DNA from 3 places in the Streptomyces sp. NPDC093984 genome. Region 3 is predicted to be linked to each of the others. Evidence: riboswitches for the same ligand, from Rfam matches in the RefSeq annotation. Region 3 holds a riboswitch; each other region holds the start of a gene.
What was found. Region 3 has a riboswitch for S-adenosylmethionine ahead of thrC (threonine synthase). Riboswitches for the same ligand answer to the same signal wherever they lie in the genome.
Positions count from the first base shown of each region.

Region 1 (7,636 bases), on a different contig from region 3:
GCGGGTCGGGGTGAACCGGGCGTACTGCCGCAGCTGTGCGGGCAGTTCGGCGAGGGTCAGCCCGCCGAAGCCGTCGGACACGATCTGCACGACCCGGCGGCGCACGCCGTCGGGCAGCGGACGGTCGAGCACCTCAGCGGTGCCGTCGACCGGCTCCCCGCCTGTGGTCTCAGCCATCCCTCACCCCATACGCCCTGCGGGGCCGCCTCCCTCAGGAGCCGGCGCCCGGCCTGTCCACGAGTTCCACCTGGTCGACCGCGTTGCACCAGCGGCAACGGACCGACTCGATGGTCTCACTGACCACCTCTCGCTCCTCCACCTTCGGCTCCCCGGCCAGATCGAGGTGCACGTACTCGACGACCTTCGACGAGCGGGTCACGTCGAAACGGGTGAGGTTGCCGCAGAGCGTGCAGCGCCACCGGGTCGTCTCCGTCGGCAGGGGAACCGTCATCGTGGGTGCTCTTCCTTCTTCCAGTCTCCGTGATGCGCCAGTTTCCCTGGAGCGTGTGGCTCGTAACCCTACGGCCTGGCGAGTACCCGCCGCCCGCCCGTTCCACGGCGGCGAGGCACTCTGTGCGGATCGGTCCGGTTACGCCATGCTCTGTACCATGATCAGCACCTGGAGCAGGCCCTGTCGTCACATTCCCGTCGTCCGCCCGGAGGGCGGGCCCCGCGGCGTCTGGTGCGTGCGATCGCAAGGCGCCGGAGGGCCCTCGTGGCGGAGCCACGTGGGCGCTTCGGCAACGCGGCGAGCGTGCGTGCCAGACGCCGCGGGGCAGGCGGGAATGTGACGACAGGGCCTGGGGCGGCCGCGGGAGCGCTGCGCGGACAGTCGGCGCCGGTGACGTACGGGCTGATCGTCCTGTGCTGCGCGCTCTTCGTCGTCGGACCGGCGGCGGGGCTGAGTCCGGCCTACGGGACCGGGGACGCACTGCTCGCCGCGCAGCGGGCCTACTTCGCCCGCTGGGGCGTGGTGCCGGTGGAGCTGTTCAGCGGGGCGCCGCGGGCGGCGCTCACGCCCGCGACCGCGCTGTTCGTGCACGGCAGCTGGGTGCATCTGCTGGGCAACATGCTCTTCCTCTACGTTTTCGGGGTCATGGCCGAGGAGCGGATGGGGCACGTGGAGTTCGCCCTGTTCTACCTGGGCTGCGGCTGTCTGGCGCTGCTGGGGTACGCGGCGGCCAACGCCGCGTCGGCGCAGACCCTGGTCGGAGCGTCCGGGGCGATCTCCGCGGTCCTGGGTGCGTTCCTGTTCCTCTTCCCCAAGGCGCGGGTGACCAGTCTCTTCCCGTTCCTGTTCTTCCTGCCGCTGAGGTTCCCGGCGTGGGTGGTGCTGCCGTTCTGGGCGTCCCTGCAGTGGGTGGCGGCGGGCCGGGCCGCCCAGGGGCCAGGGGTGGCCTACCTGGCCCACCTGGTGGGGTTCTCGCTGGGGTTCCTCTACGCGTGGGTGCGCTACACGCCTACGAGTAGGGTGAAACCACCAGCCGAGGCCCCCGAGGGAGAACAGCAGCCGTGATCACCGCGATCGTGCTCATCAAGACCAGCGTGGACCGGATCCCCGAGATCGCGGAGCGGATCGCCTCGCTGGATTCCGTCAGCGAGGTCTTCTCCGTCACGGGGACGTACGACCTGATCGCCATGGTGCGGGTGAAGGAGCACGAGGAGCTGGCGGACGTCATCCCCGGGCACATCAGCAAGATCCCCGGGGTCGAGGCGACGGACACCCACGTGGCGTTCCGTACGTACTCCCAGCACGACCTGGAGGCGGCGTTCGCGATCGGGCTGGACTCCTGATCCGCTGAACACCGCCTCACCGGCCCCGCGAGGACTCAGACCGCCGGGACGCAGCGGCCGTTCTCCGTGCGGTACTGCCACCGCGCACCGTCGCTGACCAGTTCCTTCACGGCGTTGACGAAGCGCTCCACATGCTCGTCGGGGGTGCCGGCGCCGAAGCTCACCCGGATCGCGTTGAGGGACTTCTCCCCGGGCGCCGCCTCGGGGGCGCCGCATTCGCCCTGGGTCTGGGGGTCGCTGCCGAGCAGGGTGCGGACCAGCGGGTGGGCGCAGAACAGGCCGTCGCGGACGCCGATGCCGTACTCGGCGGAGAGAGCGGCGGCGAAGTGGGAGCTGTTCCAGCCCTCGACGACGAAGGAGATCACGCCGACGCGGGGGGCGTCGTCGCCGAAGAGGGAGAGGATCCTGACCTCGGGGACGTCGGCGAGGCCCTCCCTGACCGTGCGGATCAGGTGCTGCTCGCGGGCGACCAGGGTGTCGAAGCCGGCCTCGGTGAGGGCCTTGCAGGCGGAGGCGATGGCGTAGGCGCCGATCACGTTCGGGGAGCCGGCCTCGTGGCGGGCGGCCGTGTCGTGCCACTCCACGTCCACTCCGCCGTCCGTCCTGCGCGTGACGCTGCGGCTGGCGCCGCCGCCCGCGAGGTACGGCTCGGCCTGGCGCAGCCAGTCGGCGCGGCCGGCCAGGACGCCGGAGCCGAAGGGGGCGTAGAGCTTGTGACCCGAGAAGGCGACCCAGTCCACGTCGAGGTCCTTGACGGACACCGGGTGGTGCGGGGCGAGCTGGGCGGCGTCCAGGACGATACGGGCGCCGTACGCGTGGGCGGCCGCCGCCAGCTCCTGTACCGGCCACAGCTCGCCGGTGACGTTGGAGGCTCCGGTGACGCAGACCAGGGCCGGGCCGTAGGGGTCGCGGTCGGCGAGGACGCGCTCCAGGGTCTCGACGGCCTGCCGGGGGCTGCTCGGGGCGTCGAGGTAGGTGACCCGGGCGTCCCGCCACGGCAGCAGGGAGGCGTGGTGCTCGGTCTCGAAGACGAAGACCTGGCAGTCGGCCGGGAGTGCGGCGGCCAGGAGGTTGAGCGAGTCGGTGGTGGAGCGGGTGAAGACCACCTGGTCGGTGTCGCGGCAGTCGAGGAACTCGGCGACCGTGCGGCGGGCGTTCTCGAACAGGTCGGTGGACAGCTGGGAGAGGTAGCCGGCGCCGCGGTGGACGCTGCCGTAGTAGGGGGCGTACGCGGCCACGTCGTCCCAGACGCGCTGCAGCGCGGGGGCGCTGGCCGCGTAGTCGAGCGCGGCGTAGGTGACGTCGCCGCCGGTGACGAGCGGGACGGTGACATCACGGCCCAGAACGGGCAGCGGGGCACAGACGGACTGGTCGGCGGCAAGGGTGGAGACGGACATGGGTGTACTCCCGTAGGGCAGGCGAGAATCACCGGTGCCGGAGGCGCGCACGGGCGCGGCGGTGTGCACGGCACGGAGAAGGTGAAAGGAAAAAGGGGGTGCGGAGGCGGGGCTCTGCGGCCCTAACGCATTCGCTTGCTCACGGAAGGCTCCCTCGAACGACCAGGACCCCTGGAAGGCACGAGGGGTCCGCGCTTGCCGCAGACCTCGCTGCCTGCGACCTGGTCTTCACCCGGGGCACCCCGCCACGGACGGAGGGTTGCCGGACAGCCGGCCGGGGCCGAATGACTGTCGCTCATGACCTGATGTGGAAATTACGGCAGGTGATCACCTGCTCGCAACTTCTGTCCGTATACCGGGACGGGCGAACCCGTCCCGGTGCGTCACCGAACGAGGTGGTGCTTCGAGCGCCGCCCCCAGCGCATGCCGAACAGGACGAGGCTGGCCAGGAACACCACTATGCCGATGATCAGGAGGTAGAACAGCCCCTTCGCGACCGCGCCGATGATGCCGAGGGCGACCGCCGCGAGGATCAGGAACAGGAAGACCGCCATGGTGACCACTTCCTTCGGCCCGGGGGTCAGCGGCGCGCGAGGCGGCGTCCGCGGTCGGCACCGGGCTCATAGGCCCTGTCGTAGTGTTTGAAGATCTCTTCTTCACGCTCGGCCGGCAGGACGTCGTCCAGGCCGATGGACGGCGCCTTGCGCACCTGCCCTTTGGAGTGCGCCACCTGGACGTACCCGGGTCCCACGGTCGCCTCGTCCAGGGGGACGAAGACGAGCCTGTGCCGGGTCGGCATTCCGGTGCGGACGGTGACCATGGCCGGCGTGTCGGTGGTGGTGTCGACGTAGACCCCCTCAAGGGACCCGATCTTGTGGCCCTTGGCGTCGATCACGTCCCGGTTGCGCCACTCACGGATATCGGCTGAATGGATCATGCCCAGCCTCCTTGCGGCCCGCGGGGAGAGCTGCCACTTATCTCACTTTACTCCAGCCAGGCTGACCTGGCCTTTTCCGCGGGCGCGCTCGGCGTCAGGCGTTACTGGCGGCCACCCACCGCTCCAGGACACGCTTGGCAGCGCCCGAGTCGATCGACTCGGCGGCCTTGGCCATGCCGGTGCGGATCTGGTCCGCCAGCGGGCCGTCGCCCGGCTCCAGCGCCACCAGCGCCGCAGCCGAGTTCAGCAGGACGGCGTCCCGTACCGGGCCCGTCTCCCCGTCGAGGAGGCGGCGGGCGACCTCGGCGTTGTGGGACGGGTCGCCGCCGCGCAGGGCCTGAATCGGGACCAGTTCGATACCGGCGTCCCGCGGGTCGAAGGTCTCCTCGGTGACCTTGCCGTCGCGGACGATCCAGACGTGGGAGGTGGAAGTCGTCGTCAGCTCGTCGAGGCCGTCGTCGCCGCGGAACACCAGGGAGGAGTTGCCGCGCTCGGCGAGCACCCCGGCGATCATCGGCGCCAGTCGCGGGTCTGCGACGCCGACCGCCTGGGCCTTCACCTTCGCCGGGTTGGTCAGCGGGCCGAGGGCGTTGAAGACCGTCCGGATACCCAGCTGACCGCGCGCGGCGGCGACATGGCGCAGCGCGGGGTGGAACTTCACAGCGAAACAGAAGGTGATGCCCGCCTCCTCGGCGACCTGCGCCACCCGCTGGGGCGTCAGGTCGAGGTTGACGCCCAGCTTCTCCAGGACGTCCGACGAGCCCGACGCCGACGAGGCCGCGCGGTTTCCGTGCTTGACGACCTTGGCGCCCGTGCCGGCCACCACCAGCGCCGACATCGTGGAGATGTTCACCGTCTTCGCGCCGTCGCCGCCCGTCCCGACGATGTCGACCGTGCGGCCCGACACCTCGATCACGTTGGCGTGCTCGTACATCGCCCGAACCACACCGGTGATCTCCTCGACGGTCTCGCCCTTGGCCCGCAGCGCCACCACGAACCCCGCGATCTGCGCGTCCGTCGCCTCGCCGCGCATGATGCGGTCCATCGCCCAGGCGGTGTCGTCCGCGCTCTGGTCGCGGCCCTCGAGGAGCCCGTTCAGCACCTGGGGCCAGGAACGGCCCGCCGCGGTGTCGCCTCCAGCGGGGTGCACAGCGCTCATAAGCCGCTCCTGGGTCGGTGTCCCGGACTACGGGACGCGAGTCTCGAACGGGTCCACCCTATCCAGCCGGGGGCATGGCGAAGGGCCCCGTCCGAACACCGGACGGGGCCCTTCCACCGTGGCGTGGCGTGCAGCGATCAGTGGTGGCCGTGGCCGCTCGTGATCTCCTTGTACTCCTCGACCGTGGGCTTGGGGATCTGGTTGTTCTCCCCGTAGTACGCGTTGCTGAGCTTGGCACGCAGCTTCGCGGAGCCCTTGATCTTCCGCTCGACGCCGTTCTCGTCGACCGTCGGGCCGAGCTCGACCGGCTTGTACTGCTCGTGCGCCGTGAGCGTGTGCAGCTGCTCCTGGCTGAGCGGCTCGTGGACCTCGATGAACTCACCGTGCGGCAGCCGCTTGATGATGCCCGACTCGCGGCCGTGCAGCACCTTGTCGCGGTCCCGGCGCTGCAGACCGAGGCAGATCCGCTTGGTGACGATGAACACGAGCACCGGCACCACGAAGAAGGCGACGCGGACGAACCAGGTGATCGCGTTGATCGACAGGTGGAAGTGGGTGGCCCACAGGTCGTTGCCACCACCGACCAGCAGTACGAAGTACCACGAGATCCAGGCGGCACCGAACGCGGTGCGTGTCGGCGCGTTGCGCGGCCGGTCCAGGATGTGGTGCTCGCGCTTGTCGCCGGTGACCCAGGACTCGATGAACGGGTAGACCGCGATCGCGACCAGGACCAGCGGGAAGATCACCAGCGGGATGAACACGCCCAGGACGAGCGTGTGGCCCCAGAAGTTGATCTCCCAGCCCGGCATCGTACGGATCAGGCCTTCGGAGAAGCCCATGTACCAGTCGGGCTGGGCGCCCGTGGACACCTGGTCCGGGCGGTAGGGGCCGATGGCCCAGATCGGGTTGATGGTGGCGATCGCCGCGATGGCCGCGATGACGCCGAAGACCAGGAAGAAGAAGCCTCCGGCCTTGGCCATGTACACCGGCATCAGCGGCATGCCGACGACGTTGGTGTTCGTCTTGCCGGGGCCCGCGAACTGCGTGTGCTTGTGGTAGACGACCAGGATCAGGTGGCCGACCACCAGGCCGAGCATGATGCCCGGCAGCAGCAGGATGTGGATCGAGTAGAACCGGGCCACGAAGTCGCCGCCCGGGAACTCGCCGCCGAAGAGGAAGAACGACAGGTACGTACCGACGATCGGCACGGACAGGATCGCGCCCTCCATGAAGCGGACACCGGTGCCGGAGAGCAGGTCGTCCGGGAGCGAGTAACCGGTGAAGCCGGTGAACATGCCGAGGACGAACAGCAGGAAGCCGAACAGCCAGTTGATCTCACGCGGCTTGCGGAACGCGCCGGTGAAGAAGACGCGCATCATGTGCACGAACATGCCGGCGAGGAAGATCAGCGCCGCCCAGTGGTGGATCTGCCGGACCAGCAGACCGCCGCGGACGTCGAAGCTGATGTGCAGCGTCGAGTTGAACGCCTCGCTCATCAGCTGACCCTGCAGCGGCACGTAACTGCCGTGGTACACCACCTCGTTCATCGACGGGTGGAAGAACAGGGTCAGGTAGACACCCGTGAGGATGATGATGAGGAAGCTGTAGAGGCAGACCTCGCCCAACATGAACGACCAGTGGTCGGGGAAGATCTTCCGCATGTTCGACTTGGCCAGGGTGTAGATGCCCAGGCGTCCGTCGGCCCAGTCGGCGACGCGCTCGCCGGCCGGTGCCCGTCCGCGCGACGCGGACCCGTTGCTCGTTGTAGTGCTCATCCGCGCTCCCAGAAGGCAGGACCGACGGGCTCCTCGAAGTCGCCGAGCGCCTCGAGGTAACCGTCCGCGTTGACGCCGATGCGCAGCTGCGGCAGGGCGTGACCGGCCGGGCCGAAGATGACCCGGGCACCGTCGGAGAGGTCGAAGGTGGACTGGTGGCACGGGCAGAGGACGTGGTGCGTCTGCTGCTCGTACAGGGAGATCGGGCAACCGACGTGGGTGCAGATCTTGGAGAACGCCACGATGCCGTCGTGGGACCAGGACAGTTCCTTCTTGTCCTTGATGTTCTCCGGCTGCAGCCGGACGATCATCAGCGCCGCCTTGGCGATCTCCACCTGGAAGTCCTCGCTGGTCTCCTCCAGGCCCTCGGGCTTGGCGAAGGTGAGCGAACCGACCTGGACGTCCGAGGGACGCAGCGGCTGGTTCGTGTTCATGTTGACGAGGAGCTTGCCCTTGGACCACATCGTGTGGCGCAGCTTCGTCCCGGGCAGGGAGCCGAGGTCGCGCAGCAGGAAGAGGCCGGAGAGCGGGAACATGGCCAGCGCGCCGAGCATCGTGGTGCGGATCAGCTTGC
Region 1 is NZ_JBIWIM010000003.1:357,948-365,583, forward strand. Features, by position in the region: gene ACIRC0_RS13795 (NYN domain-containing protein) at 1-177, opposite strand, end outside; gene ACIRC0_RS13800 (hypothetical protein) at 212-451, opposite strand; gene ACIRC0_RS13805 (rhomboid family intramembrane serine protease) at 788-1,516, shown strand; gene ACIRC0_RS13810 (Lrp/AsnC family transcriptional regulator) at 1,513-1,794, shown strand; gene ACIRC0_RS13815 (aminotransferase class V-fold PLP-dependent enzyme) at 1,830-3,191, opposite strand; SAM riboswitch class IV at 3,378-3,494, opposite strand; gene ACIRC0_RS13820 (hypothetical protein) at 3,575-3,745, opposite strand; gene ACIRC0_RS13825 (PRC-barrel domain-containing protein) at 3,772-4,128, opposite strand; gene trpD (anthranilate phosphoribosyltransferase) at 4,223-5,287, opposite strand; gene ACIRC0_RS13835 (cytochrome bc complex cytochrome b subunit) at 5,425-7,062, opposite strand; gene ACIRC0_RS13840 (Rieske 2Fe-2S domain-containing protein) at 7,059-7,636, opposite strand, start outside.
Region 1: another riboswitch for S-adenosylmethionine. It lies ahead of ACIRC0_RS13815 (aminotransferase class V-fold PLP-dependent enzyme); the one in region 3 lies ahead of thrC (threonine synthase).

Region 2 (7,636 bases), on a different contig from region 3:
ACGACGTTCCACGCCGATCGTCCGCCGGAGAGGTGGTCGAGGCTGGCGAACTGGCGGGCCACCTCATAGGGCTCGTTGAAAGTGGAGTTGATGGTGCCGGTCAGGCCGAGCCGGTCGGTGACGGCGGCCAGGGCGGCGAGCACGGTGAAGGTGTCGGGGCGGCCCACGACGTCCAGGTCGTAGATCTTCCCGCCCTGTTCGCGCAGGCGCAGGCCCTCGGCGAGGAACAGGAAGTCGAACTTGGCCCGTTCGGCGGTGTGCGCGAAGTGGACGAAGGAGCTGAACTCGATGTGGCTGCCGGCCTTCGGGTCGCTCCACACGGTGGTGTTGTTGACGCCCGGGAAGTGGGCGGCCAGATGGATCTGCTTCAGCGGCTTGCTCATGGTCTGCGGGTCCCTCCGGCTCAGGCGGTGACGGCTGCGGAGTAGCGGTTGGCGGGGCGGGCGAGCCCGAGCAGTCCGCGCAGGGTGTCGGACTCGTAGGCGCGGCGGAAGGCGTCACGGCGCTGGAGCTCGGGGACCAGGCCGCGGGTGATGGCGGGGAGGTCATGGCCGGCGACGGCGGGGCGCAGCCGGAAGCCGGTCAGACCACCGGACCGCAACTCCTCGAGAAGATCGGCGAGTTGCGCGGGGGTGCCGGTGAAGACGCGGGCGTCGCTGGTGTACTCGTATCCGGCGAGGTCGTCCAGGCGCTGCTTGCGGGCCGTGGCCCTGGCCGGGTCGTCGTCCAGGAAGACCACGAGGTCGCCGAAGACGTGCAGCGGCTCCTCGGCCCGGCCCGCCGTCTCCTGCTCGGCGCGGATCTCGGCGACGATCGCCCGGGCCTGGTCGGCGTCGTGCGGGGTGACGTAGCCGATGTCGGCCTGGCGGGCCACCAGCCGGTAGGGGACGGTCTGGTGGGCGAGAGCGGTGACGATCGGCTGGCCCTGCGGCGGTCGGGGCGTGATGGACGGGCCCTTGACGCTGAAGAACCTGCCCTCGAAGTCGATGTAGTGGAGCTTGTCCCGGTCGATGAAGCGGCCGGTGGCGACGTCCCGGATCTCCGCGTCGTCCTCCCAGCTGTCCCACAGGCGCCGGACGACCTCGACGTAGTCGGCGGTCTCGTCGAACAGGTCGGTCACGACGCCCCGGGCGGCCGGGCTGTCGTAGGCGTCGATCCTCGGGATCGTGCGGCGGCCGAAGTGCGCGGCCTCGTTCGGACGCGCGGTGATCTGTACACGCAGGCCCGCACGGCCCGTGCTGACGTAGTCCAAAGTGGCGATCGCCTTGGAGATGTGGAACGGCTCTGTGTGAGTGGCCACCACGGTCGGCACCAGCCCTATGTGCCGGGTCAGTGGCGCGACACGGGAGGCGACGAGCACGGCGTCCAGTCGTCCGCGTACCTGGTCGGTGCGCTCGTCCGGGTCGAGGAACTGCGAGGACTGGGGTCCGAGCCCGTCCTCGATGGTCACGAAGTCGAGCAGACCGCCTTCGGCCTCGGTGATCAGGTCGGCCCAGTACCCGGCCGTGAACAGGTCCCGGGGCCGGGCCACGGGCTCGCGCCAGGAGGCGGGATGCCAGCCGGTGCCGTCCAGGGCGACGGCGAGGTGCAGGTGCGAAGGAGAAGTCGAGGACACGAGTGGGTGCCTTCCTGAAGTCCGTACGAGATGGCCGGCCGGCGCGAGCGGGCGCGGCGGAGGGCGAGCGCGGCGAGACGGGGGGGACCCCCGGCCGAAGCTGGGGACGGTCAGGAACAACAGAGCGCGCCGGCCACGCGCAGCAGATCGATGTGGGCCCGGGAGTGCAGAAGCGGACGGCGGGACGGCTTCAGGGCGCGGGCGTGCACGGTACCGGTCACGTCCTGCACCTCCGTCCCTACGGCCGTCGTGGCGCGCAGCTCGTCGTCAACGACAACAGCCCCGCTCCGCCGTCTGTTCCGCACTCCGGGCATCCCTTCGGTCAGGAGTTGTCGAGCGGCAGCCCGGGCGGGTTGACCTGGGACCTGGCGACGGCCTCGTTGGACAGGTTCCAGGCGGCCAGCCACTTGGCGTACTGGCCGTTCTCGATCAGGTGGTTGATGGCGTCGGCGAGGGGCTTCGCGAGCCCGCTGTCCTTCTTCGCGGTCGCAGCGATCAGGCCCTGCAGGGACTCGCCTGCGCCGGAGAACTCGCCCGCGTTGCGGGTCGCCTGGGGCGTGTTCGCGACCTGCCTGATGTGGTAGGCGATACCGGGGTTGGGGCCGAAGTACGCGTCGATCTTGCCGCTGGACAGCGCGAGGTAGGTGCCGTTGCGGTCCGGGTAGTACTTGACGGTGAGCTTCTTGCCCTCCTTGGCCAGCTTCGCCTTCCACTCCAGGAGGAGCTTCTCCTGGTTGGTGCCCGAGCCGACCGAGACGGTCCTGCCCGCGAGGTTCTCGTAGTCGCCGTCGAAGTTCCAGGTGCTGGTCCTCGGCACCTCGAAGGCCAGGTTGTCCTGCCGGTAGGAGGCGAACTCGTACTTCTTCTTGCGCTCCTCGGTGTCGGTGACGTTGGAGAAGGCCACGTCGACCTTGCCGCTGTCGATGCCGACGAACAGGTTCTCCCAGGTGAAGTTCTTCAGCTCGGGCTCGAGGCCGAGGACCGCGGCCACCAGGCGGCCGAAGTCGGGTTCGGCCCCGGTGAGGGTCTTCTGGTCACTGCCCACGTACGCCAGCGGTGCGAAGCCGGAGGGCAGGGCGCCGACGCCGATCTCCAGCTTGCCGCTCTTGCGGATGGCGGCGGGCAGTTCGGCGTTGAGGGACTTCACCTCGGACACCTTGAGGGCGGTCTGCGTGGCGGCGCCGTTGGAGAGCTGCCCCACGGTGACCGTTCCGGAGGATGCGCTGTCCGTGTTGGTGGCGGCGTCGCTCGTGCCCCCGCACGCGGCGAGTCCGACGGCGAGGGAGGCGACGGCGGTGCCTGCGGTGAGGCCGCGCAGGAGTCGGGCGCGAAGACTGAGGGTGGGCATGGCTGTCCTTGTTCGGTGAGCGGTGGCGGTGTGGCGTGGGGGGAGGCTTGGGAGAGGAACGCGGAACCGGCGGGTTCAGAGCACCTTGCTCAGGAAGTCCCGGGTCCGCTCGTGCCGCGGGTTGTCGAGGACCTCGGCGGGCGGCCCCTGTTCGACGATCCGGCCGTCGTCCATGAAGACCACCCGGTCGGCGCATTCGCGGGCGAAGCCGATCTCGTGGGTGACGATGACCAGCGTGGTGCCGCCGCCGGCCAGGTCCTTGATGACGGCCAGCACCTCGCCGACGAGTTCGGGGTCGAGGGCCGAGGTGGGTTCGTCGAAGAGGATGACGCCGGGCCGCAGGGCGAGCGCGCGGGCGATGGCGACGCGCTGCTGCTGGCCGCCGGACAACTGCCGCGGGTAGGCGCCGGTCCTGTCGGCGAGTCCGACCCGGCCGAGCAGGTCCAGGGCGAGGTCCCGGGCCTCCGGCTTGGTCAGCTTGCCGGTCGCCACCGGCGCCGCTGTCACGTTCTCCAGCACGGTCAGGTGCGGGAAGAGGTTGAAGTTCTGGAAGACGAATCCGATGCGGCTGCGCTGGCCCAGGATGATCCGCTCGCTCAGCTCCTTGAGGTGGTCTCCGTGCCGGCGCACGCCGATGGGCTCGCCGCCGACGCTGACATAGCCGCGGTCGGGCTTCTCCAGGTGGTTGATCACCCGCAGCAGGGTGGACTTGCCGGAGCCGGACGGGCCGAGGATCACGGTCACCTCGCCCGGCCGTACGGTCAACTCCACGCCGTGCAGTACCTGGTGGGCGCCGAACGCCTTGTGCACGTCGTGCACCTGGATGGCGGCGGGGCGGGTCTGGAGCGTGTCGGTGGTCATACGGCGGCCTCCCTGCGCGCGCGGGCCCGCAGATCGGCGAGACCGGTGCGGAGCTTCTGCAACGGGGTCGGCGGCAGCGCGCGGGTGGCGCCGCGGGCGTAGTACCGCTCGACGTAGAACTGGACGACGGACACGAGGCTCGTCAGGATCAGGTACCAGGCGGTGACGACCAGCAGCAGCGGCACGATGTCGCCGGGGTAGGTGCTGCCCATGGTCTGCGCGGAGCCGAACAGGTCGAGCAGCGACACGTAGAACACCAGTGACGTGCTCTTGACCAGGCCGATCAGCTGGTTGACGTAGTTCGGGGTGATGGACCTCAGGGCCTGCGGGAAGACGATCAGCCGGAACTGGTGACCCTTCGGCAGGCCGAGCGCGGCGGCCGCCTCGTGCTGGCCCTGGTCGACCGAGAGGATGCCGCCGCGGACCACCTCCGCCGCGTACGCCGCCTCGTTCAGGCTCAGTCCGACGACGGCGACGACCATGTCGGTGGCGAGCTTGGACTCGTCGAAGCTGAAGAACGCCGGGCCGAAGGGCACGCCGACGCTCAGCGTCCTGTACAGGGCGCTGAAGTTGTAGAGGAAGATCAGCACCACGATCAGCGGTATGGAGCGCAACGCCCACACGTACGTCCAGCTGACCGCGCGCAGGACCGGGCTCTTCGAGAGCCGTGCCAGTGCGAGCACGATTCCGCCGAGCAGGCCCAACACGGCGCTGAGCGCGGTGACTTCGAGCGTGATGAGCAGCCCGTCGAGGATGGTGGGACGCAGGAACCAGTAGGCGAAGCGGTCCCACTGGTAGAACGGGTTGGACACCAGGCCGTGGACGAACTGGGCGACGAGAACCAGCACGACCGCCGTGGCGATCCAGCGGCCCGGCCGGCGCAGGGGCAGTACCCGCTGGGCCGCGGGGGGCTTGTCCGCGGTGTCTTCGTCGGGCGGCGCCGTGGCGAGGGACACGACGGCTCCGGGGGGTTCACTCATGACAGGCTCCAGCGGAGTCGGACGCCCCGGCGGCGCGCCACGGCACCGCCCGGCGGCGCGGGCCGCGGCGTGACGAGGCTGGTGAAGCGCAGTGCACCGGGGACGGGACGGAACGAGGGCACACCGCGGCGGCGGTGCGCGTCAGGGATTCAGAACGCCGTCAGCCGTGACAGCGGGCAGAGCCCGGGGTGGTACACAGTGCGCTGTTGACGCGGAGGAGGTCGACGGAACGGTTGGCGCACAGCAGGACGCAGCCGCGGAGCCGCACTGCGGCTGTCCTCGAGGCTGCGTACATCACTGTCTCCGTCGTTCTTCCGGCCCGGGGGGCCACGCGCTTACCGAAACGTCATCCGGTCGGGTCGTCACCTGGGGCACCCCACCGCGGTGCGAGGGTTGCCGGTCAGCCAGCCAGGGCTTGTCGCTGACGCTCATGACCTTTCTGGCCGTAAGTCAATACAGGCTCCGCAAGCGATGTCAACGTGCGTCCGGCACGTGATACGTGCTCAGCGGGCGCCGTTCTCCGCCTCAACCGGTGTGCGTGGCAGCGTCGTTGGGGACGTGCGAGGCCCAGTCCAGGATCTGCACCGCGGCGCCCGCGGCCTCCAGTCCCCGGCAGTGCGCGTGGTGCCGTCGGGCGATGCCGGCGTGGTCGAGGTGTGGACCGAAGGCGGGGTGGGCGGCCAGCCGGCGGGCGTACGCCCACAGGTGCGGGTGGCCGGCGATGCGGTGCACCGCGGCGGCGTCCAGGTGCCAGCGGTGCACGGTGTCGAGCTGCACCAGGCTGACCCACAACTCCACGTCCGCTGCGGTGAGTCGGTCGCCGAGCAGGTACTCCTGACGGCCGAGCCGTCCCTCCAGTGACCGCAGGGTGCACAGCAGCGAGGTGAGCGCGGCGTCCCGCTCCTCCGTGTCGGCGTCGACGCGTCCGGCGCGCTGGGCCGCCGCGTCGATGCCCTGCTCGCACAGCCGCTTGACACCCTCGATCTCGGCGTCCGCCCCCTGCGGATACAGCGCGGGGTGGTCCGTGCCGAAGTGCCGCGCCAGGTCGCGCATGATGTCCGGAGCGTGGGTGCTGACGATCCGGCCCGACCAGTCGTCGCTGAGCACCGGCGCCAGGGCGGCTCCGGGGTAGCGGTGGGCACTGGCCTCGTACAGCGGACGCAGCGCGGAGTACTCGCCGCCGGGTCCGTCGGGCACCGCGGGCAGCAGCGTGACGGGACAGACGTCCTCGAGGCCGAGCAGGCTGTGCGTGACGGCTATCCGCAGACAGTGCGGACACGCCAGTGACAGGTGGAGACGGTAGCGGCGCGGCACTGCGTAGTGGCCGCTGCGCGCGTCGCAGCCGATCCGGCCGCGGAAGGCGGGGAACGGCTGTGCGGACGGGAGTGCGGTCAGGGCATGGGCGGACATGTCTCTCCCGGGGTCCTGGGACGCGAGGGCGGGGGTGGTGGCCCACGGGCAGGCGGCGCTCTCCTGCGCGAACGGCGCGGAGTGGCGGGGGCGGGGCGTGGCTCCGCCGGCTTCAGCGCCGGTGGCTGCTCGCGCTGCAGACGCGCAGCAGATCGATGTGACGGCGGGAGGTCAGCAGGAGGGACTGCCGGCGCGTGCGGTGAACACGGCTGATGACCGGCTTCAGGCGCCCCATGTTTCCCTACCTGTCCACTAGGAAATCCCCTTTGAAGTGTCGATCCGCCTCAGGCGCACGTCAAGGGGGTGGTCCGAAAAGCAATGGAGGCGAGTTCTGGATGGACGGCGGCCTACTACCGCTTGCGCTTGGCCGTCTTCGTGGTCTTCGAGCGCCTGGCGCCCTTTCCCGCCCGGGCGGCCTTGGGTCGACCTGTCGGGGAGTACGGCTTGGGCACGTTCACGGCTCCCAGGACCGCGAACTCCCGGTTGGTCTCGGTCTGGCGACGAATGACGTCCGGCAGGTCCGGCATGGCCAGCAGCAGCTCGCAAGCGCGTAGGGAGCCGGCGTGGTCGCCCACGTGGAAGGCCGTGATCGAGAACTCGAAGAGCAGACCCCAGCGGTACACCCAGGACTTGGTCAACAGATCGTCCGGTTCCGGTCGGCCCACGACGGCGCCGAGGATGGCGTACGCGGTGTGGTGGCGGCCCTGGGTGCGCAGCCGCGAGGCCAGTTCGTAGCAGGCCTCCAAGCGCTGGGGGCGCGACTCCCAGGCCCGGGAGAACGCGTCCATCGCCCCGGCCCAGTCGTCCGCCTTCTCGGCCCTGAGGATGCCGGCCTCCAGCAGCGAGCAGTACACCTCCTCCGGCCAACCGCCCATCGCGGCACGCTGCTCGTACAGCGCGATCGCCTCTTCCGCGTGCCCCAGGTCGCGCTCGATGTTGGCCAGATAGAAGACGGTCGGCGCGTCGGAGGGGTCACGTTCGAGTTTGCGGCGCAGCAGGCACGCCTCACGCTGGACCTTGTCGCTCCGGCAGCCGCCGTCGCCGTGGTCCTCGATGACGAGTGCGTCGAGGTCCTCCTGGACGTCGGGCTCGTCGGTGCGGGGCTCGTGGGTGACGCCTTCGTAGCGCCACAGCCAGTCGCCCCGCATGAGGTGCTTGAAGCGGTGCCCGGTGCCCGGGACGTCGTGGCACAGCAGGTATGAACCCGCCGTCAGGTGCGGCAGCGGGGCGTCCTGGCGCACGACGTGACCGGCGTCGAGGGTGAGGATGTAGTCGGCCTTGCCGTGGGCGTGCTGGATGTTCTGCGTCCGGTTGTGGCCGAAGTCGATCCAGGGTTCTTCGAGGAGTTCGCCGGGGATACCGTCGAGCGTCGTGCGGATGAGATCCTGGGTACCGTCTGTCGAACCGGTGTCCGAGATCACC
Region 2 is NZ_JBIWIM010000005.1:294,850-302,485, forward strand. Features, by position in the region: gene ACIRC0_RS20800 (NtaA/DmoA family FMN-dependent monooxygenase) at 1-383, opposite strand, end outside; gene ACIRC0_RS20805 (LLM class flavin-dependent oxidoreductase) at 404-1,615, opposite strand; gene ACIRC0_RS20810 (putative leader peptide) at 1,726-1,836, opposite strand; gene ACIRC0_RS20815 (ABC transporter substrate-binding protein) at 1,938-2,963, opposite strand; gene ACIRC0_RS20820 (amino acid ABC transporter ATP-binding protein) at 3,039-3,824, opposite strand; gene ACIRC0_RS20825 (amino acid ABC transporter permease) at 3,821-4,804, opposite strand; SAM riboswitch class IV at 5,131-5,240, opposite strand; gene ACIRC0_RS20830 (glutathione S-transferase C-terminal domain-containing protein) at 5,330-6,214, opposite strand; gene ACIRC0_RS20835 (hypothetical protein) at 6,327-6,449, opposite strand; gene ACIRC0_RS20840 (glycosyltransferase) at 6,565-7,636, opposite strand, start outside.
Region 2: another riboswitch for S-adenosylmethionine. It lies ahead of ACIRC0_RS20825 (amino acid ABC transporter permease); the one in region 3 lies ahead of thrC (threonine synthase).

Region 3 (7,636 bases):
CTGGGGGTGATTCCTTCGGACCGCGCCCGCGCCCGCGACGGACGGCCCCGGCCGGAGGTTCCTTGCCCCACCCGGCCCGCGGCCTCACCGACCCGGTCCTTCTGTTGTCACTCTCACCTTCAGAGTGCTAACGCCAATGATTAGCACTCGCCCCGTCCGAGTGCAAGGCGCGCCCGCGGAGCGGGCTCGTTGGGGGGTGGTGGTCGGGTGACGGGCGGGCGCAAGCGGCTCTCGGGGACCGGGGGTGAACTCGGGAGCATGATCCGCAGGTGGACGCCGCCGCGCGCCCCCGGGGACCACGGCCGGACACGACCGAGGGGCCCGTACCCCGGACGGGATACGAGCCCCTCGACACGTCGAACAGTTCAGCGTCGGCGCGTAACTTCAGCCGGCCAGGCGAACCATGTCCGCCTGCGGCCCCTTCTGACCCTGCGAGATCTCGAACTCGACCCGCTGGCCCTCCTCAAGGGTGCGGTAGCCGTCCATCTGGATCGCGCTGTAGTGGACGAAGACGTCCGCACCACCGTCGACCGCGATGAAGCCGTACCCCTTCTCCGCGTTGAACCACTTGACGGTGCCCTGAGCCATGCCTAACTCCCCTATTACTGGCCCTTGCACAGATCCACACTTCGCGGATCCGGGTCAGACCTCACCCCCCAACGGTTGGGGGCGTGCGCCGGAACGCGTCGACCGCGGCTGAATGTATCTGTCCAACTGCCGTCTGCAACAGGTCAATCGGACGAGAATTCGGGGTCCGACCGGTCGGGAATGTACGGAGAATTCACCCGAATTCAGGGCAAGTCGGGCCGGGTAAAGGGAATGAATGGCGCAAAAGCCCTGCACAGTTTGGCTGCTTCTTGTCGGGCCCGCGGCAGGTGATCGCGGGCCCGGAAGGGGAGTCCGGGAGCGCGTTCCCCAACTGTACCCCGCTCAACCATGCAGAATTGCCCCCTCCGTTTCTCTCACGGAGAGGGCAATTCGATGAACTCTCGGTTACCTGCGTTACCGAGGGTAATGATCAGGCGTCCGAACGACCGTCAGCCGCCCGCGACCGCCGGGATGATGGAGACGCCCGCGCCGTCCGGGGTGGCGGTCTGAAGACCCTGCTCGAAGCGGACGTCGTCGTCGTTCACGTAGACGTTGACGAAGCGCCGCAGCTTGCCCTGGTCGTCCAGGACGCGGGCGGCGATGCCGGTGTGGTTCTTCTCCAGGTCGGCGATGACCTCGGCGAGGGTCGCGCCCTCGGCGGTGACCTCGGCCTGGCCGCCCGTGTAGGTGCGCAGGATGGTGGGGATGCGGACGGTGACGCTCATCGGGGGATGACCTCCGGTCGGGGTACGGCTGGTGGGTTGTGGCGGGCGGAGGGTCAGACGAGACCGGCCTCGCGGAAGGACTCGAGGGTAGGACGGATCGTCGCGGTCAGCCCCGTGCCGGCCACCGCGTCCAGCGTCTTCAGACCGTCCCCGGTGTTGAGGACGACCGTCGTCTTCGCCGGGTCGAGGACACCGTTCTCGATCAGCTTGCGCGTGACGCCGACGGTCACGCCACCCGCCGTCTCGGCGAAGATGCCCTCGGTGCGCGCCAGCAGCTTGATGGCGTCCACGATCTGCTCGTCCGTCACGTCCTCCACGGCGCCGCCCGTGCGGCGGGCGATGTCCAGGACGTACGGGCCGTCGGCCGGGTTGCCGATCGCCAGCGACTTGGCGATCGTGTTCGGCTTCTGCGGCCGTACGACGTCGTGGCCCGCCTTGTACGCCGTCGACACCGGCGAGCAGCCCTCGGCCTGCGCGCCGAAGATCTTGTACGGCTTGTCCTCGACGAGCCCGAGCTTGATCAGCTCCTGCAGGCCCTTGTCGATCTTCGTCAGCTGCGAGCCGGAGGCGATCGGCACCACGATCTGGTCCGGCAGCTCCCAGCCGAGCTGCTCCGCGATCTCGTACGCCAGGGTCTTGGAGCCCTCCGCGTAGTACGGCCGCAGGTTGACGTTGACGAAGCCCCAGCCCTCGCCCGCCGGGTCGCCGATCAGCTCGGAGCAGAAGCGGTTCACGTCGTCGTAGTTGCCCTCGATGCCGACGAGCTCGCCGCCGTAGATCGCGGCCATGACGACCTTGCCCTGCTCCAGGTCGTGCGGGATGAACACGCAGGAGCGGAAGCCGGCGCGGGCCGCCGCGGCGCCGACCGCGCCCGCGAGGTTGCCGGTGGAGGAGCACGACAGGGTGGTGAAGCCGAAGACGCGCGCCGCCTCCAGCGCCTGGGCGACCACGCGGTCCTTGAAGGAGTGCGTCGGGTTACCGGAGTCGTCCTTCACATACAACCCGCCGGTGACTCCCAGCTCGCGCGCCAGGTTGTCGGCCTTGACGAGCTTGGTCCAGCCCGGGTTGAGGTTCGGCTTGTCGGCGACGTCCGCCGGGACCGGCAGCAGCGGCGCATAGCGCCAGATGTTCGCGGGGCCCGCCTCGATGCGCTTCCGCAGCTCCTCGCTGTCGTAGCCCGAGAAGTCGTAGGCGACCTCCAGCGGGCCGAAACACTCCTCGCAGGCGAAGACCGGGCCGAGCGGCACCCGGTGGCCGCACTCGCGGCAGGACAGCGCCGCGGCGGGGCCGAGGTTCACGGAGTCGGTGGTGCTTGCAACTGTCTGCACAGCCATGTCAGGCGAGGCCCTTTCTCCTCATCTTCCCCACGACGCACCTCGCCGTGAGACGGAATTGGCACCTTCCCTAGCCGGGAGCCCCGCCTGCGAAGACGAGAGCCGACTGGAGGGTTGCCGGGGCTTCACCGGGCCGTGTCCCTCTGCCCCTCTGGATGAGCTGTATGTGGTTGTTTCGCCGGTGCGGGCCGGGGGTGGACCCCGACATGCGATGGTCACCGGCGTTGTTCAAGACTGTAACCGACGGCCGGGAGAGTTGAGATAGTCGTCCGAACCGCGAGATGGATCACAAGAGAGACCGTTCGACCGTCCCCGACTCACCCCCCACCCCGTACGAACGTGAGGAGCCGCAGACTGTGCTGGAAGAAGTCGAGCGCTGGCTGAGCACCCGCTCCTGGTCCGTCACCGATCGCCCGCTCCACCAGATCATGGCCGCCAAACGAGCCTCGGGCTCCTCGGTCAGCGTCGTGCTGCCCGCGCTCAACGAGGAGGAGACGGTCGGCGAGATCGTCTCCGTCATCCGCCACGACCTCGTGCGGCAGGTTCCGCTGGTCGACGAGATCGTCGTCGTCGACTCCGGCTCCACCGACCGCACGTCCGAGGTCGCCGCCGCGGCCGGCGCGAGGGTGGTGCACCGCGACACGATCCTGCCGCGCATACCGGCCGTGCCCGGCAAGGGCGAGGTGCTGTGGCGCTCCCTGCTCGTCACCGGAGGGGACATCGTCTGCTTCGTCGACGCGGACCTGAAGGAGTTCTCCTCCGACTTCGTGACCGGGGTCGTGGGCCCGCTGCTCACCGACCCGGACGTGCACCTGGTGAAGGCGATGTACGACCGGCCGCTAGGCACCGAGCCGGATGCGCTTGCCTCCGGCATCGAGTCGGATTCGCTCGCCTCCGGCACCGAGCCGGATGCGCCTGCCTCCCGCAAGACGGCGGGACAGGGCGGCCGGGTCACGGAACTGATGGCGCGCCCGCTGCTCAACATGCACTGGCCGCAGCTCGCCGGATTCGTCCAGCCGCTCGGCGGCGAGTACGCGGCCCGCCGCTCCCTGCTGGAACGGCTCCCCTTCCCGGTCGGGTACGGCGTCGAGCTCGGCATGCTGGTGGACGCGCTGCACCTGGTGGGCCTGGACGCGCTGGCCCAGGTCGACGTCGGCGTGCGCAGGCACCGCCACCAGGACGGCCAGGCGCTCGGCCGCATGGCCGCCGCGATCTACCGCACGGCCCAGCTCCGCCTGGCCCGCGGCCATCTGGTCCGCCCGGCCCTCACGCAGTTCGAACGGGTCGAGGGCGGCTTCGAGCCCCGTACGTACCCGGTGGACACGGAGGAGAGGCCGCCGATGGCGGAGATCGCGGAGTACATGGAACGAAGGGTGGCCTGAACCATGCTCTGCCGGGTGTCCGGGCGTGGCGGACACGGTTCCGCATACGGCCGAACCGTACGTTTGAGCGTTTTCGGCGCGGGCTAGGTTTCGAGGCATGGCTTCCACGCAGCATGCCCACGGCGCCCGCATCCTCGTCGCCTCCAACCGCGGCCCCGTCTCGTACACGCTGGACGAGTCCGGGCAGCTCACCGCCAAACGCGGCGGAGGCGGCCTGGTGTCGGGCCTGTCGGCGATCGGCCCCGACGCGGACGCGGTCTGGGTGTGCGCGGCCCTGAACGACGGCGACCGCGAGGCCGTACGCCGCACGGGTGGCGCACTGGATCCGGCAGACACCGGCGGGCGGCGGGTCCGGATGCTCGACATCGACGCGACGGTGTTCTCCGAGGCGTACAACGGCATCGCGAACTCGGTGCTGTGGTTCGTCCACCACATGCTGTACCAGACGCCGCTCGAGCCGGTCTTCGGCAGGGAGTTCCGGCACGCGTGGGCGTCGTACGAGGCCTACAATCGCGCGTTCGCCGAGGCGCTGGCCGAGGAGGCGGCCGAGGGAGCGGCGGTCGTGGTGCAGGACTACCACCTGACGCTGGTCCCGGGGATGCTGCGGCAGTTGCGGCCGGACCTGCGGATCGGTCACTTCTCGCACACGCCGTGGGCGCCGGTGGACTACTTCCGGATGCTTCCGGACGACATCGCCGGTCAGGTGCTGCGCGGCATGCTGGGCGCCGACCGGCTCGGCTTCCTCACCCAGCGGTGGGCGGACGCCTTCACCGGGTGCTGCGAGGCGCTCGTCGGCGGGCTGGGGAACACCCGGATCGGGGTGCACGGCCTGGGCGCGGACGCGGACTTCCTGCGCGAGCGGGCGCACCGGCCGGATGTGGACGAACGGATGGCGATCCTGCGCGAGCAGATCGGCACCGGCCCCGACGGCCGCCCCCGCAAGGTGATCGTGCGGGTGGACCGCACGGAGCTGTCGAAGAACATCGTGCGGGGTCTGCTGGCGTACGAGGAGCTGCTGGAGTCCCGTCCGCAGTGGCGCGACCGGGTGGTCCACGTGGCGTTCGCGTACCCGTCCCGCCAGGACCTGACCGTGTACCGGGAGTACACGGCGGAGGTCCAGCGGGTGGCCGCGGAGATCAACGAAAGGTACGGCACGCCGGGCTGGACCCCGGTCGAGATGCACGTCAAGGACGACTTCGCGCGCTCTCTCGCCGCCTACCGGCTCGCCGACGTCGCCCTGGTGAACCCCATCCGGGACGGCATGAACCTCGTCGCCAAGGAGGTTCCGGTGCTGTCGGACCAGGGGTGTGCGCTGGTGCTGTCGCGGGAGGCCGGGGCGTACGAGGAGCTGGGCGACGACGCGGTGACGGTCAATCCGTACGACATCCGGGGCACGGCGGAGGCTTTGCACGAGGCGTTGTCGATGCCGGTGGGTGAGCGGGCGGAGCGCTCGAAGCGGTTGGCTGCGCAGGCTACGGCGCTTCCGCCCGGTCGGTGGTTCTTGGATCAGTTGGCTGCGCTGGAGGTCTGAGGTCGTTTTTCGGGTGCGGGTCGGTGGGGGCTTGTCGCGCAGTTCCCCGCGTCCCTGAAGGGGCGCGCTTTACGCCAGCCTCTCTGCCAATGTCCTCAGTAGCTGCACCACCCCTGCCGGGCCGTCGACCACCACGTCCGCCCTCTTCGCGAGTTCCGTGACCTCGTCGCTGCCGCTGCAGATCAGGAGGCCGGGGACGCCGTCGGAGCGGAGTTTGTCGACGGCGGCGAAGGCGGGGAGGTCGCCGAGGTCGTCGCCGACGTACATGACCGCTTCGGCGCCGGTCTCACGGACGTACTCCGACAGGGCCACCCCCTTGTCCATGCCCGGCGGGCGCAGTTCCAGGACCATGCGGCCGGGTTCGACGATCAGGCCGTGGCGGGCGGCGAGGTCGGCGAGGGGTTCGCGCAGGGCTTCGAAGGCGGCCTGCGGGTCCTCGGCGCGGCGGGTGTGGACGGCGACGGCGCGGCCCTTCTCCTCTATCCAGGTGCCGCGCCAGGCGCCGATCTCGTCGAGGTAGCCGGGGAGTTCGGCGCGGACGGCGGCGACTCCGGGGTGAGGGGCCGGGGCGGTGACGGTGCCGGTGCGGGCGTCCCAGCGTTCGGCGCCGTAGTGGCCGAGGACGACGAGGTGGTCGAGCCCGGGGACGCCCGCGAAGCCGCCGTGGCGGACGGCGACGCCGGCGGGGCGGCCGGTGACCACCGCGACGGAGGCGACCTTCGGGGCGAGGGCCGCGAGGGCGGGGACCGCGTCGGGGTGGGCGCGGGCCTGGTCGGGGTCGGGGACGATCGGGGCGAGCGTCCCGTCGAAGTCGAAGGCGAGGACGGCCCGCTCGGGCCGGGCGAGGATGGCGTCGAGACCGTCACGCCCGGCCGGGGTGGCGGGCGTCGGCAAGGAGTCCGTGTGGCTGCCCATGGGTCCGACCCTATCGGCGCGCGGCCGGGCGCACCCACGGGGTCACGGGGGCGCGCCGGGCGCGCGCGGGCGGCCCGGCCCGGCGCGACTCACGGCTCACCGCTCACCGCTCACGGCTCACGGCTCACGGCTCACGGCTCACGGCTCAGCGTTCCGCGCGGCGTGCCTCGCGGATGCGGCGGAGGCGGTTGACGGTGACCGGGGCGTGGGCGAGGGCCCTGGGGTCGTCGAGGAGGGCGTTGAGCAGCTGGTAGTAGCGGACGGGGGCGAGACCGAGCTGCTCCCGTATGGCCCGCTCCTTGGCCCCCGGCCCGGAGAAACCGCGGCCCTCCAGGGCCAGGATGGCCTTCTCTCTGGGATTCAGGTCGTCCATGCGGGAACGGTAGCCAACCATGGGCCCGTCCGGGGGTCCCCCCTGCTCGAAGAGCTCGGGGGGATCGCGGACGAGGCCGTTCAGGCCGACGGGGGCCGGGCCGGCCGAGGCGGAGCCCCCAGGGGGTGCCCCGGCCCACCCGCACGTGTCCTGGCTAGCCCGCGGAGCTGTCGGCCGTCACGGCCGCCCGCTGGAGCTGGCCCAGGATCGCCGCCGGGCTGCCGTCCGGGCCGACCGCCTTGCCTATCCGGTTCTTGATGTCCGCGCTGACCGTCGCCCACGACGTCTTGCCGACCGGGTACAGCTCAGCGCTCGGCAGCTCCTGCAGGAACGGCTCCAGGTCCTGGTCCTGGGACGACCGCGCCATGGTCTCCTGCGCGGAGCTCGTCACCGGAAGCAGGTCGTACTCGCGGGAGAAGGACAGCACGTTCTTCTCGCTGTACACGTAGTCGAGGAACTCACGGATCTGGTCCTTGTGGCCGCCCTGCTGGAACGCCATCATCCAGTCCGCCACGCCCATGGTCGACTTCGCCCGGCCGTTGATCCCGGGCATCGGGACCATGCCGAACTTCACGCCCTTCTCGCGCGCCATCTTCATCAGGGACGGATGGCCGTTCAGCATGCCCACCTCGCCGCGCGTGAACGCGGCGAAGGCGTCGGCGCGGTTCAGCTTCCCCGGTGCCACCGGGCCCGTCAGCCCCTTGCCCACCAGGTTGTCCTTCAGCCAGGTGAAGGTGGCCACGTTCTGCGTGGAGTCGAGGTCGTAGGAGCCGAAGCCGTTCAGGTAG
Region 3 is NZ_JBIWIM010000008.1:147,031-154,666, reverse strand. Features, by position in the region: gene ACIRC0_RS27495 (cold-shock protein) at 385-588, opposite strand; gene ACIRC0_RS27490 (MoaD/ThiS family protein) at 1,038-1,313, opposite strand; gene thrC (threonine synthase) at 1,367-2,647, opposite strand; SAM riboswitch class I at 2,666-2,809, opposite strand; gene ACIRC0_RS27480 (glucosyl-3-phosphoglycerate synthase) at 3,004-4,029, shown strand; gene ACIRC0_RS27475 (trehalose-6-phosphate synthase) at 4,127-5,560, shown strand; gene otsB (trehalose-phosphatase) at 5,630-6,475, opposite strand; gene ACIRC0_RS27465 (DUF3263 domain-containing protein) at 6,621-6,848, opposite strand; gene ACIRC0_RS27460 (extracellular solute-binding protein) at 7,003-7,636, opposite strand, start outside.